2 regions of the Xanthomonas sp. NCPPB 3218 genome follow, and region 1 is predicted to be linked to the other one. Evidence: predicted binding sites of a transcription regulator. Region 1 holds the regulator's gene; the other holds the start of a gene.

Region 1 (7,271 bases):
CCTTGGTCGAAAAGCCCGGCATGAAGATCAGATGCAGGCATTCGTCGGTGCTCAGGCGGGCGGCGGCTTCGGCATCGATCAGGCCCTTGTTGCGGGCGATCTCGCGCAGGCGTTCGGGGTCGATGCCGGCGCCGTCATCCTGGATTTCGATGCTGACGTAGTCGCCTTCCTGCTGCGCCGACAGGCGCACATGACCACTGCGCGGCTTGCCGGTGGCTTCGCGCAGGGCCGGCGATTCGATGCCGTGGTCGATCGCGTTGCGCACCAGGTGCACCAGCGGGTCGGCCAGGGCTTCGACCAGGTTGCGGTCCAGTTCCGTCTCGGCGCCGATCAGTTCCAGTTCCACTTCCTTGGACAGCGTGCGCGCGACATCGCGGGCCACCTTGGGAAAGCGCGCGAACACCTTGCTGACCGGTTGCATGCGGGTGCGCATCACCGCGGTCTGCAGGCGCGCGGTGGCGATGTCCAGCGTGCTGACCGCGCGGTCGAGTTCTTCGTCGCGCAGGCGGGTACGCAGGGTCTTGAGGCGATTGCGCGACAGCACCAGTTCGCCGATCAGGTTGACGATGGCGTCCAGGCGCTTGGTGTCCACGCGCACGGTCTGCTCGGCGTCGGCCGCCTTGGCCGCCGCCTTGGGCGCGGCCTTGGCGCCCGGCGCAGCAGCGCCGTGTGCGTCATCGTGTGCGGGTGCAGCGGCAGCGGCCTTGGGCGCGGCCTTGACCGCCGGCGGGCCGCTCTTGGCATCGAACTGCGCAATCAGCGAGGCCGGTGCATGCGGCACGGTTTCGCCCGAGCCCATCGCATCCAGCATGGCCTGCAAATAATCCAGCGACTGTTGCGCGGCATCGAAGTGATGCGCCTGCAACACCGCCTGGCCGGAGCGCGCCATGCCCAGGGTTTCCTCGGCGGCGTGGCAGAGCTCCACCATCGGCTTGATCGCCAGGAAGCCGGCGCCGCCCTTGAGCGTGTGGAAGCCGCGGAACACCGCGTTGAGCTGGTCGGCTTCGTCCGGTGCCTGTTCCAGCGACACCAGCTGTTCGCCGAGGCGATCCAGGATTTCCTGGGCCTCGACAATGAAATCGGCAGCAATATCGTCTGGAACAGCACTCATGGTTACAGCCCCAATCCGGACAGCAGGTCGTCGGCGTCGTCCTGCGACACCGCGTGACGGTCCAGGCCCTTGACTGCAGGACCGGCAAGACCGCCGTCGTCTTTCTTCGGCTCGGGATTCTTCGGCGGCAGGCCGAGTGCACCGAAGCCCTCGTGCACGCGCCGCACGATCCCGGCCACGCGACGGATGATCTGGCCGCTCAGGTCCTGGTAGCTCTGCGCCAGCGACAGCTCGGTCAGGTTATGGCGCATCTTGTCCATCAGCGCGCCCTGGTCCTGGTTCAGGCCACCGTCGCGCAGCTGATTGGCCAGCTCGCGGCATTCCTCGACCAGGTCCAGCGTGCGATGGCTGGCCTTCTCGGTCATTTCCACCACGTGGTCCAGGCGCGAGCAGGCATCGTCCAGTTCGCCGGCTTCCTCGGGCACGGTGGGCAGCTCGCCCAGCGCCTGCCCGAGTTCGCGCGCGAGCCGGCTCAGGCTCTGCATCATCGGGCGCGTGCGCAGCGCGGCGAGGTGGTCCACCTCGCGCCGCCAGGCGACCTGGTCACCGCTTTCCAGTGCATCGAGCGCGTGCTGCAGGCGTTCGATCAGGGCGGCACGTTCGGCATCGGCTTCCACGGTGGCGTTCATCAGGCGGTCGCCGCCAGACGTTCGAACACCTTGCCCAGCTTCTCTTCCAGCGTCTGTGCGGTGAACGGCTTGATGATGTAGCCGTTCACGCCGCACTGGGCCGCTTCGATGATCTGCTCGCGCTTGGCTTCGGCGGTCACCATCATCACCGGCAGGTGCTTGAGCTTGGCGTCGGCGCGGATGTTGCGCAGCAGGTCGATGCCGGTCATGCCGGGCATGTTCCAGTCGGTGACCACGAAATCGAACGGGCCGGCCCGCAACGCCGCCAATGCGCTGTTGCCGTCTTCGGCCTCTGCGGTATTGGTGAAGCCCAGATCGCCCAACAGATTCTTGACGATACGTCGCATCGTCGAGAAGTCGTCCACGATCAAAATCCGCATGTTCTTGTTCACATCAAGCTCCTAACACTAAAAAATGCGCGAAAAAATCATTCGTCAATTTCGACACCGGCATCGGCCAGTTCGAAGACCTTGAGGCGGCCGCGCAGACGCACCACCGCCTGGCCATGGATCTGGCAGACGCGCGATTCGCTGACACCGAGCACGGCGCCGATTTCTTTCAGGTTCAATTCCTGTTCGTAGTACAGCGACAGCACCAGCTGCTCGCGCTCGGGCAACTGGCCGATGGCCTTGCCCAGCTCGCGGCCGAATTCGCCACGCTCCATCATCTGCTGCGGATTGGGGCCGCCCTTGGCGGTGGTGTCCAGCTCGCCGTGATCCTCGATCCGCGACTCCAGGCTCAGCACCTGACCGCGGGCGGCATCTTCCATCAGACGCAGGTAGTCGGGCAGCGGCATCTCCATCGCGGCGGCCACTTCGGTGGCGGCGGCGGCGCGGCCGGTGTGCTGTTCGATCTTGCGCACGGCGGCGGCAGCGTCGCGTGCGCGGCGGTGCGCCGAGCGCGGCACCCAGTCGCCCCGCCGGATCTCGTCGATCATCGAGCCGCGGATGCGGATCGAGGCATAGGTTTCGAACGAGGCGCCCTGTTCGGAGTCGTAACTGCGCGAGGCTTCGATCAGGCCGATCATGCCGGCCTGGATCAGATCGTCCACTTCCACGCTCGCCGGCAGGCGCGCGGCCAGATGGTGGGCGATACGGCGCACCAGGTCGGCGTGCTGGGTGACGATGTCGTTGGCGTTGTTGCGCTGCACGGCGCGGTACTGCGCGCTGGCCGTGGTTGCGGTAGCGGTGCTCATGCGGCCACTCCCCGTTGGATGATGCGTTCGACGAAGAACTCGACATTGCCGCGCGGCACGGTGGGGGCCTGCCAGCGCGAGGTACGGCGAGCGATTTCTGCAATGGCCTGCGCCGACGGACTGGCGGGGTAGGCCTTGATGACCGGCTGCTGGCGCTGCACCGACAGGCGCAACCAGTCGTCCTGCGGCACGTGGCCGAGGTAGTTCAGCGACACGTCGCCGAGGAATTTTTCGCAGACCCGCGACAGCTTGTCGTACAGCAGGCGGCCCTCGTTGGGGTCGCGCACCATGTTGGCGATGATCTGCAGGCGGTCCACGCCGCGTTCGCGCGAGAGCACCTTGATCAGCGCGTAGGCGTCGGTGATCGAGGCCGGCTCGTCGCAGACCACCACCACGGTGTCCTGGGCGGCTTGGCAGAAGGTCAGCACGCTGTCGGTGATGCCGGCAGCGGTGTCGATGACCATCACGTCCAGGTCGCGTTCCAGCTCGGAGAACACGTTGACCAGGCCGATGTGCTGGGCCGGGGCCAGTTCGGCCATGTGGCGGCGGCCGGAGGCGGCCGGGACCACCAGCACGCCGCCGGGGCCTTCGATGATCACTTCATCCAGCGTGCAGCGGCCGGCGATCAGGTCGGCCAGGGTGTACTTGGGCGACAGGCCCAGCACCACGTCCAGGTTGGCCAGGCCCAGGTCGGCGTCCAGCAGCAGGGTGCGCTTGCCCATGTCGGCCAGCGCCACGGCCAGGTTGGCGGAGATGTTGGTTTTACCCACGCCGCCCTTGCCACCGGTCACGGCAATGGTGCGCACCGGGCCCAGGGGCTCGGGACGGGTCGCCGACAGGGGGAAGGCGTTGGTCAGCTTGGCGTATTCACGCGACTGCATGGTTGTGCTCCGGAGTACAGGGCTTATCGGCAGCGCGCCGCAAATCTTCAAGGCGAAGAACGAGACTGGCGGCATTGGCGCGGTGCAGGTCGTCGGGGACCCGCTGTCCGTCAGTCACCCAGGTGATGGGCATTTGGTGATCGACGACGACCGACAGCGCACTACCGAAGCGGCCGGTCTCGTCAAGTTTGGTCAGCACCACGCCCTGGGGCTTGGCGTGGGCGAAGCGGCGCACGACCTCGTCGAGGTCGGAAAAGTGCGCGTTGGCAGGCAGCACCAGCAGCGAGGTGACCTGGTGCGCGGCGCGCAGCCAGTTCAGCTGGGCGGCCAGGGCGCGGTCGCGCTGGCCCATGCCGGCGGTGTCGATCAGCACCAGCTTGTAGTCGCGCAGGCGCTCGAGCAGTTCCAGCAGGCTTTCGGCGCTGTCGGCCTCGTGCACGGCGATGCCGAGCTGACGGCCGTAGCTGTGCAGCTGCTCGCGGCCGCCGACGCGCTGGGTGTCGGTGGTGACCAGGGCCACGTCGCGCGGGGCGTGCTGGGCGGCGAAGCGCTGGGCGAGCTTGGCGATGGTGGTGGTCTTGCCGGCGCCGGTCGGGCCGACCAGGGCGATCACGCCGCCGCGTTCCAGCGGGTCGACCGGGGCCACCGGCAGGCGCTTGGACAGCAGGCCCAGCATCAGCCCGCGGCCGCGGTGCAATTCGGTATCGGCCGGGATCTGCAGTGCCACGTCGCGGATCAGGCCGGCGTCGAAGCCGTAGTCGTCCATCAGTTCCAGGGCCTGCGCGCGCACCGGCGAGCCACGCAGGCGCTCGTCGGTGAGGCGGTTCATTTCGCGCTCGATCATCTGCCGCATCAGCGCCAGCTCGCCACGCAACTGCTTGAGTTCTTCGTCGTTCTGCGGCGCCGGGGCGGCGGCGACCGGCACCGCGGCCAGCGCCGGCGGGGCGACCACCAGCGGCGGCAACGCGGCCGGCGGCAGGATCTGCGGCAGCGCGTCCAGGTCGAAGTCGGCGTCGTCGTCCAGCGCGTCTTCGTCCTGGTCGTAGCCGGCCTGCACGGGGGCAGCGGCGGCGGCCATGATCGGGGTCGGGGCCTGCACCGGGGCAGCCTGCACGGCGGCGCGCTGCACCGGCGCGGTGGTCAGGAAATCGGCGAACAGCTGTTCCGGCACGGCCGACAGCGCGTGTTCCTGGCGCGGCGCGGCGGTCACCGCAACGGCGTGGGCCAGGGCCTGGGCGGCGGGCGAGGGGATGGCGGCGCTACGCACCGGTGCGGGCACCTGCGGCTGGCGCGGCACGTTGACCGGCTGGCGCAGCGCCATCGCGGCGATCATGTCCTCGGCGGCACTGGCAACGCGCTGGCGCTGGCTCGTGCCGGCATCGGCGGCCGGCTTCAGCGGTGCGTGGACCGGTGCGGCGGCTGCTTGCGGGGCCGGTGCCTGCGGGGCAGCTGCCGACGGGATTGGCGCGGCGGCAACGGCCGGCGTCTCGGAGCGCGCGGTTTCCAGGGCGCGCTGCACGAGTTCTTCGTCGTAGTTGCTGGCAGCGACGATCTCGATGCCTTCGGCGGTGCGGCGATTGGACAGGATCACTGCGTCCGGGCCGTGTTCTTCACGCACCATGCGGAATGCGGTGCGCATGTCCGGGGCAACGAAGCGTTTGATTTTCATGCGAAGTGCCTCCAGGAACGGGACCCGCCGGACGCCGGACGGGTGCGCGATGAATGTGGGTGTGTTGCCAGCGTCATGAGTTGCCTGTCCCGTTCGGTTGTTCCAAGTGCTGCTCTCGCCCCGCAGCGGTGGCGCTGGCTGCGGTCTCGGCAGAGCTAATGCACGCGGCGTGCCAAAACGGGGTGCCGGGGTTCCGGCGCGGGGGCGCTGGTGTATCGGGACGGGGCGCGGCTGTGCGTACGGCCGGGTCCGAGCGCTTTAAGTCAATGGCGTGATTGACTTTTTTCCGGGGTGACGATGCGCTGGCGTCGTCGTGCGGGCGGATGCGCTGGCGGGCGGAAGGCCAAGCCTGGGGCGCCCGGGATGCCTGAAAACGGCTAGGGCCGTGCAATCGATTGGAGATCCGGACCAGTGGCGGCTTTCCGGCGCCGGGTGCTGGTCGGCGTGGTGGGTAGGTTCGTAGGAGCGCACCTGGGCGCGACGGGCTGTGCCGGTAACGCCTGTCGCGCCCGGGTGCGCTCCTACCGTGGGGTCGGCGTCTGCGGTGCGTTCCCGGATTGCCTGGCCTGTCGTAGGAGCGCACCTGGGCGCGACGGGCCGTGCCGGTAACGCCTGTCGCGCCCGGGTGCGCTCCTACCGTGGTGTCGGCGTCTGCGGTGTGTTCTCGGGTTGCCTGGCCTATCGTAGGAGCGCACCTGGGCGCGATGGGCTGTGCCGGTAACGCCTGTCGCGCCCGGGTGCGCTCCTACCGTGGTGTCGGCGTCTGCGGTGTGTTGTCGGCTTGCCTGGCCTGTCGTAGGAGCGCACCTGGGCGCGACGGGCCGTGCCGGTAACGCCTGTCGCGCCCGGGTGCGCTCCTACGTCGGCGGGCGGTTTCAGCTGATCGTGCCGACCAGCTTCAGGCGCTTGTCTTCGGGCACTTCGCTGTAGGCCAGCACCGACAGGGACGGGACGCTGTGGCGGACCAGGCGGGCCAGGGCGGCGCGGACCTGGCCGGGCACCAGCACGACCGCCGGTTCGTTGCGCGCTTCCTGCTTGCCGACGCAATCGGCCAGGCTCTGGTGCAGGCGCTCGGCCAGGCCGGGCTCCAGCGCCACGCCGTTGCCGTGGGTGGATTCCTGCAGCACGCGCTCCAGCTGCGGGGCCAGCGTGTAGACCGGCAGCTCGGCCGACATGCCGGCGATTTCCTGCACGATGAAGCGGCCCAGCGAGGTGCGTACCGCGGCGGTGAGGGTGGTCGGGTCCTGGCTGTGCGGGGCGTGTTCGACCAGCGCTTCGACGATCTTGCGCAGCTGGCGCACCGGGATGCGCTCGATCAGCAGGTTCTGCAGCACGCGTACCACCACCGACAGCGGCAGCGCCTTCGGGGTGAGGTCTTCGACCATCTTCGGCGCGGTCTTGGCCAGGGTCGCCAGCAGCTGCTGCACTTCCTCGTGGCCGAGCAGTTCCGGGGCGTGTTCGCGGATCAGGTGCGACAGATGGGTGGCGACCACGGTGGCCGGGTCGACCACGGTGTAGCCCATCGATTCGGCATAGGCGCGTTGGTGCGGCTGGATCCAGGTGGCGTCCAGGCCGAACGCCGGGTCCTTGCCGGGGATGCCGTCGAGCTGGCCGAGCGCGCCGCCCGGGTCCAGCGCCAGTTCGCGATCGGGATAGATTTCCGCGGTGGCCACCGGCACTCCGTGCACCAGCAAGCGGTAGGCGTTGGCCGACAGTTCCAAGTTGTCGCGGATATGCACCGGCGGCACCAGGAAGCCGATGTCCTGGGTGAGCTTGCGGCGCACGC
Region 2 (7,271 bases), 660 kb from region 1:
CTGCTGGACGAGCTGCAGAAGCTGGAAGAACAGGAAAAGACCGAGCGCGCGAGCGAGGCATCCTCTGCGCATGCCACCATCGTCTCGCTGCTCGAGCAGTTTGCCGGCCATTTCAACACCAAGCAGCGCAACGATATTGCCGCTTACCTGGGTACCACCCCTGCACGCAAGGAAGTGGTCAAGAGCGGCCGTAGCGAAGTCAAGCCGAAGTACGAACTGCCGCACACCGGCGAGACCTGGTCCGGCCGCGGCCGCACGCCCAAGGCCTTCGCCGCCTGGGAAGGCTCGGTGTCGTACAAGGAATGGAAGGCCAAGAACCCGGACCTCAAGTTCCCGCTGGTCCGCGAGTGATTGCCGCAGGATCGCGCCTGCGGGCGGCGATCCAGGTCGCCGGACTGCTTGGCGAATTGCGCGACATGTGGTTAGAATCCAGGCACGTGGGGCGGTAGCTCAGCTGGGAGAGCGTCGCGTTCGCATCGCGAAGGTCGAGGGTTCGATCCCCTTCCGCTCCACCATTGCTTCAATCGTAAAGGCCTCGGAAACGCGACGTTTCCGGGGCTTTTGCGTATTGGACAGCAGCGTCGGCGCAGCGCGGTGCCAATCCGCGCGACGGCCATGTCGCCAGGATCACATCGCGCGCGCTAACGTCCGTTTCATCACCATCCCGGACGCAAGCCATGAGCAACAAGCAGAGCCAGCCCGACAAGGCCGCCGACGATCAGCACGGTGTCTCGGAGAGCCAGCAGGATCGCAAACAGGATGAGGCCGCCAAGCAGCGCCCCGGGCAGAAGGACATGCAGATCCATGACGAACAAACCCGCCGCCCCGAGGGTAACGACGGCCAGGGCGAATGAGGCGCCAGGCAGGGCGGTTCTGCAGCGCGTCAGCGTGGAGTCGCTGCCACTGACCTGCCCTGCCCGATGTGGCAAGATCGGTGACGGGCGTCATCCGCTGGGGTGGATGAGGTCTGCGCCAACCAACGCGTGCGACGGTCCAAGACACGGTATCGCCATGCGCACATCCATCGCCTGACGGCGCCTTGTTCCGGTGGTCTATCCATGCAGATTCCTGACGCGTCCGCGTTGCACCTCTTTCACGCGACGCTGCTGCCGCGCAACGCCGCCGTTGCGGCGCGACTGCCGGCGAACGAAGACGAACGTCTGGCCGCATTGCAGGACTACCAGCTGCTGGACACTGCACCGGAGCCGGTCTACGACGCCTTCGCCTCGAGCGCGGCCGAGGTCTGCGGGACGCCGATGGCCCTGATTTCGCTGATCGACACGCAGCGCCAGTGGTTCAAATCGAAACTGGGCATGGCGCCACGCGAAACCCCGCGCGAACTGTCGTTCTGCGCGCACGCGATCCTCGAACCCGACCAGGTGATGGAGGTTGGCGACACCCACCAGGATGCGCGCTTCGTGGGCAATGCGCTGGTCACCGGCGAGCCGCAGATCCGCTTCTATGCCGGCGCCCCGCTGCTGACCTCCGATGGGATCGCGCTGGGCACGCTGTGCGTGCTGGATCGCACACCCCGGCGCCTGTCGGCGGCCGAGCGCGACGCACTGCAGGCGCTGGCACGGCAGGTCGTCGACACCATCGAGCTGCGCCGTGCGGCCAAGCTGGTCGAGCTGGACGCGCTGCGCGACGAACTCACCGGCATGTGGAACCGCGCCGGTCTGGAACATGCGCTGCAGACACACGCACAGAGCTCGCCCACTGCCGCCACGCCATCGCTCGCCCTGGCGCTGATCGAGCTGGATGGCTTCAAACGGCTGAGATTGCAGGCGGGCGCGGCGGCGGCGGATGCAACGCTGATCCAGGCTGCCAGGGTGATCGAAGCGCAGTTGCCGGATGCCGCCACGGTGGCACGATTGAGCCGGGATCAACTCTGTATTGCCTTGCCGGAAACAGCGGCAACCAAGGCAATGGAGCTGACCGAAGCTGTCCGCAAGGCGATCGAAGCGGCCAGCTGGCCAGCCGGCGCATTGACGATCAGCGCAGGGCTGGTCGAGGTGGCAGCCGGTGCCTCGCTCGACAGCAATGCCTTGCTGGCGCGCGCGCGGCACGCCCTGCAGGGCGCGATCAGCAATGGACGCAACCGCGTGCAGCGCTTCAATGGCTGGCATCGGCAGGACTGAGCGGCAGACCGCGCGTGGGCTCGGCGAGGTAGGCCAGCAGGGCGCTGATCGACACGACTGCGCAACTTTGAATCGCTAGATCGATGCCTGTGTACGGCTGCAGTCTTTCCACTTACGACCGCAGTGCACACACACCCGCCAGCGCGCCTGTCTTGCGTGGCTAACGCGTGTAGCGATCAGCTGCCAGGCGGCAGCCGTATCGCCAGCGGCGCTTGGCCAGGCTCAGGCTGCCAGCGCATCGGTGTTGCCGGCAATTTCGTCCACCTGCAGCACCTGCTCCATCTCCAGCAGCACCACGAAGCGCTCGCCCACCTTGCCCATGCCGCGCAGCAGGTCGCGGCGGATATGCGTGCCGAACGATGGCGCCGCTTCGATGTCCTGATCGGCCAGTTCGATCACCGCGTTGACCGCATCGACCAGCACCCCGATCACCTGCGTTCCCTGCGCCTGCTCGGTGGCCAGGATCACGATGCAGCTGCGCTTGCCGATCGCGCTGTCGGCACGCCCCAGCCGCGACTGCAGATCCACCACCGGCACCACCGCACCGCGCAGGTTGATCACCCCGCGCACGCAGGCCGGCATCGACGGCACCGGCGTGGGTGCGCGGTACTGGATGATTTCGCGAATGCCAAGAATGCTGATGGCGAAGGTTTCGCCATCCAGCTGGAAGGTCAGGTACTGGGCCGCCGCATCGGCGTCGCCAGGCATCACATCGGGGGTCTGTGCAGTCATCGATCGGTCTCTCAGAAGCGGGCGAACTGGCCTTCGTCCGGGCCCTCGGACATCGCATAGGCCGGTGCTGCGTCACTGCGCCAGCCGCGCGCACCGGGCGCACGTGCCGGGCGTGCGGCCGCCACCTTGCCGCGCTTGGGCGGCGTGCTCGCCGGCCCCTGCCCGCCCAGGCGGAAGAACGCCATGCTCTGCTGCAACTGCTCGGCCTGCGCGCTCATTTCCTCGGCAGTGGCGGCCAGTTCTTCGGATGCGCTGGCGTTCTGCTGGGTGGTCTGGCTCAGCTGCACCACCGCCGAATTGATCTGGCTGACACCGGAGGATTGCTCTTCGGAAGCCGCGGAAATCTCCTGCACCAGGTCCGAGGTGCGCTTGATGCTGGGCACGATGGTGTCGAGCAGACGGCCGGCGCGATCGGCCAGTTCGACGCTGGAACTGGCCACCTCGCCGATCTCCTGCGCGGCCACCTGGCTGCGTTCGGCCAGCTTGCGCACCTCGGCGGCCACCACGGCAAAGCCCTTGCCGTGTTCGCCGGCGCGCGCCGCTTCGATCGCTGCATTGAGCGCGAGCAGATTGGTCTGATATGCGATGTCGTCGATGATGCCGATCTTCTGCGCGATCTGCTTCATCGCCTGGGTGGTGGCGACCACCGCTTCGCCGCCTTCGATGGTCTCCTTCGCGGCCTGCGTGGCCATGCCATCGGTGATGCGGGCGTTTTCGGTGTTCTGGCTGATCGATGCGGTCATCTGCTCCAGCGAGGCGCTGGTCTCTTCCACACCGGCGGCCTGTTCGCTGGCGGCCTGCGACAACGACTGTGCGGTGGCGCTGACTTCTTCCGACGCGCTGGCCAGGGTTTCGGCACTGGTGTTGACCTCGCCGACCACCTGCGACAGCTTCTGCACCATCGTGCGCATCGCTTCGAGCAGCTGCGCGGTTTCGTCGCGGCCATGCACGTCGATGCGCATGGTCAAATCGCCTTCGGACAGCCCGTTGGCCACCGTCACCGCGCGGCGGATCGGGCCGGTGACGCTGCGGCTGATCACCACGCCGAGAACCGCGCCGAGCAGCACGCCGCCGCAGATGATGGCCATCAGCAGCTTTGAGCTACGCGCGTGGATGCTGCCGGCTTCGGCATTGGCCGAGGCAGCGCTGCGCTCGCGCAGGCCGCTCAGATCGGTCATCAAGGTATCGACTTCATCCGAGCTGGCACGCACCGCGCGCGAGAGTTCGGCCAGTTCCGGGTTGGCGTCGCGCAAGGCTTCGCGGTTGGCGGCGTCGATGAAGCGGCCGCGCTCTTCCAGGTATTTCTGCCAGGCGCGGTCGAACTGCGCCAGCTTGTTCCTGCCTTCCTCGGTCTGGAAGCTGGAACGCGCGCGCGTCATGTAATCGACCACCTTGGCGGTGTACTTGTCGATGTTCTGCACATGCGACTGGCGCTCTTCGGCGCTGCTGGCCAGCAACAGGTTGGCGCGTGCGCGGCCGGCGTAGATCAGGTTGATATTGGCCTCCTTGACGTTCGACAAGCCAAGCAGCTCGCGCTCGTAAAGCGAGGTCGACAGGTCGCTGATACGACCGGAGTTGGAATAACCCACCCACCCGATGCATGCGCCGATCGCCGAGACGATCAGGAACGCCACGATCAGCCTGGTTCCGATTCTGAAGTTGCCTAACATTGGGGAGTTCTCTTGAAGGTGGTGCATGCGCGACCTGCGTTGCAGGGTCGCCCGGTGGCCTGGTGCGGGTGCCGCTCACTGTGTGCGGCTTGTCTAACCAATCGCTAATGGCTATCGGCGACGGCAAAACGCGCTTGAGATGCAAACGGCACTTAACCGCGTATTCACACCATCGGATATGCGCTTTTGTGACCGGTCACGCGCTCGTACGGTCCGCGTTCGGAAAATTCCTACCCCTGGTTCCTGCCGTGTCCGGAACAGTCCGCTGGGACATCACGACTGCGCGGTTAGGCTTGGCGCATGTCATTGCAAGCACTTCCACGCAGCTTCTATGCGCACGATGCCCGCCAGGTCGCGCCGCGCTTGCTCAACAAGGTATTGGTCAGCGCGGACGGACGCCGCGGCCGCATCACCGAGGTCGAGGCGTATTGCGGCAGCGAAGATCCGGCCGCACATTCGTTTCGCGGCATGACCCCGCGCACGCAGGTGATGTTCGGCGCACCGGGGCATCTGTATGTGTATTTCATCTACGGCATGCACTGGGCGATCAACGCGGTGTGCGGTGGCGCGCCCGGGCATGCGGTGCTGATCCGCGCGCTCGAACCGCTGGCCGGGATCGCCACCATGCAGGCCGCGCGCAACGCCGCCCCGCTCAAGACCTTGACCACCGGTCCCGGTCGCCTGGCCCAGGCGTTCGGGGTGAGCGCGACGGACAACGGGCTGGATCTGACCGACGCCGGCGCACGCCTGTGGATCGAGGACGATGGCCTGCCGCCGCCCTCCGCGCCGCTGGCGACGCCGCGCATCGGGATCCGCAAGGCGGTGGATGCGCCGTGGCGCTGGGTGGTCCCAAACAATCCCTATCTGTCGCGTCCGCTGCCGCGTGCGACCGGCGCACGCGCGGTGCTGCCGGGCGACTGAGCCAGCCATTGCTCCATCGGCGTCTGCTCGGCGGCGCCCGGCCCACGCTGCAGCAGTCGCAAGGCCTGCTCGGCCTGTTCGTCGCTCAGGTCCTGCAGCGGCTGGAAGCGATCTGCCGCCCACACCGCCATCGGCAGGCCATCGAGATACGCCACACGGTTGCCCGGCACGCGCGCCACACGCTCGCCCGGCAGGAGGCTGCCCAACAGATTGCTCGGGTCGCTCGCACTGACGCACACCCATTGCTGCGGCAAGGCTTGCGCACGCACGCGGCGCAGCGCCGCGATCGCATCCGGCAACGCGAACTGCTCGCCGGACAGCCCGGCGATGAAACGCCCGCCACGGATTTCGCCACGCGCTTCCAGCCGCTGATACATGCGCAGCAACTCGCGCCACGGCGGCAACCACGCCGCCTCGCGCTCCAGCAGCCGCCAGCAGACCACGCCGTAGCGCCGCAACAAGGTATGCGCCACATGTTCGAGCATGTCCTGGTGGCGCTCGCCGGCTTCGGCCAGCGGCAGCTCCGGCAGCGCGCGCACCGGCGCCCAGCGTCCGGCATCGCGGATGCCCAGCGCGCTGGCGCGGCGCCGGTGGCGCGACAGCGCCGAGGGACGCTTGGAGGCCGGCACCAGCAGCGCGCGCAGCCCGGCGTAGCTGTCGCAATGCGCACGCCCACGCATCACCAGTTCGCTCAGGGCATCTTCCAGCTCGGTGCCCATCAGGCGGGCCGCATCGGCAATCTCGTCGAAGAACAAGGCGCCCTGCTGCTGCAACACCCCCGCCACCCGTTGCGCGCGCGAGCCCAGCGGCGCGTCGTCGGCATCGCGTGCCAGGCCGCTCCAACGTTGCGCCTCGCGACGCGGCAGCAACACGATCGGCGTGCTGCGCAACGCGGCACCGCTGCGGCCACCACCGGGCCGCAGCCGCGCCCACACGGTGCGCCCGGCGGTGCACAGCTCGTCCAGCCAGGCCGGTTGATAGTCGCGCACGCGTGCCGGCAGCAGCTCGCTCTCCCACAGCACCGCAGGCGCCTCGAAACCTTCCAGCTGCCCGACCACGCCAGCCAATGCGTCCGGCCCCGCCACCCGGCTGGCACTGTCGAGGTGCTGCCACTCGAACAGGAACCGCGCGTAATCGCGTTGCGCCACCGGCTCGATCTCGCGACGCAAGCGTCCCAGGGTATAGCGATGGATGCGCGCCAGCAGATGACGTTCGCACCATTCTTCCGCCTGTGCCTGCGCGTTGAAATGGCCGGCCATGACATAGCCCTCGCGCTGCAGGGCGGCCAGGGCAAGCACGATCTCGGACTCGGGCAGGTGCAAGGCGCCGGCCAAGGCCGGCACCTGCGCCGGGCCGACCGCAGACAGGCGGCCGCGCAGCAGCTCGCGCACGGCCCAGTCGCGCTGCCAGTCGGCAACGCGGCAATCTGCCGGCGCCTGTAGCGGCGGTAGCGCAACGGCGTGCGGATACAGTGGCGCAAACCAGTCGATGCGCTCGGCACTGATCCACAGCGCGGGCACACCGTCGAACGCAAGACAGCTGGCACGCCCATCGCCTGCAAGTGCAGCCAACCAGGCCTGCCAGTGCGCATCGCCCGCTTCATCGGCCGGAAGCACGCCAAGCCCGACCAATGCTTCGTGCATTTCTTCGCCATCGCGCGGCTGCGGCCAGGCCTGTTCGCGCACCGAGGCGATCGCCTCGGGATCGAGCTGCCCCAGGTCGTCGCTGCTCTGCGGGGTGTAGCGACGGCTTTGCACGGCCTGGGTGCGGCGTTCTTCCAGCGGTGCATCGTCCAGGAATGCGTACGGCC

Evidence for each region. Region 1 encodes FliA, which starts transcription of late flagellar genes. Its sites were predicted from a motif close to TAAAGTTTNNCNNNCNNNGGCCGATAA; they were not measured.
Region 2: a site for FliA is predicted at 4,652-4,678, ahead of AC1PLS_RS12150 (methyl-accepting chemotaxis protein). Genes of this name have one in related genera too.

Annotation. Positions count from the first base shown of each region.
Region 1 is NZ_CM161516.1:2,272,834-2,280,104, forward strand. Features, by position in the region: gene AC1PLS_RS09980 (chemotaxis protein CheA) at 1-1,111, opposite strand, end outside; gene AC1PLS_RS09985 (protein phosphatase CheZ) at 1,114-1,740, opposite strand; gene cheY (chemotaxis response regulator CheY) at 1,740-2,132, opposite strand; gene AC1PLS_RS09995 (RNA polymerase sigma factor FliA) at 2,168-2,935, opposite strand; gene AC1PLS_RS10000 (MinD/ParA family protein) at 2,932-3,816, opposite strand; gene flhF (flagellar biosynthesis GTPase FlhF) at 3,803-5,485, opposite strand; gene flhA (flagellar biosynthesis protein FlhA) at 6,361-7,271, opposite strand, start outside.
Region 2 is NZ_CM161516.1:2,934,646-2,941,916, forward strand. Features, by position in the region: gene AC1PLS_RS12125 (H-NS histone family protein) at 1-351, shown strand, start outside; tRNA gene AC1PLS_RS12130 (tRNA-Ala) at 440-515, shown strand; gene AC1PLS_RS12135 (hypothetical protein) at 678-854, shown strand; gene AC1PLS_RS12140 (sensor domain-containing diguanylate cyclase) at 1,059-2,138, shown strand; gene AC1PLS_RS12145 (chemotaxis protein CheW) at 2,361-2,870, opposite strand; gene AC1PLS_RS12150 (methyl-accepting chemotaxis protein) at 2,882-4,540, opposite strand; gene AC1PLS_RS12155 (DNA-3-methyladenine glycosylase) at 4,841-5,461, shown strand; gene AC1PLS_RS12160 (DEAD/DEAH box helicase) at 5,401-7,271, opposite strand, start outside.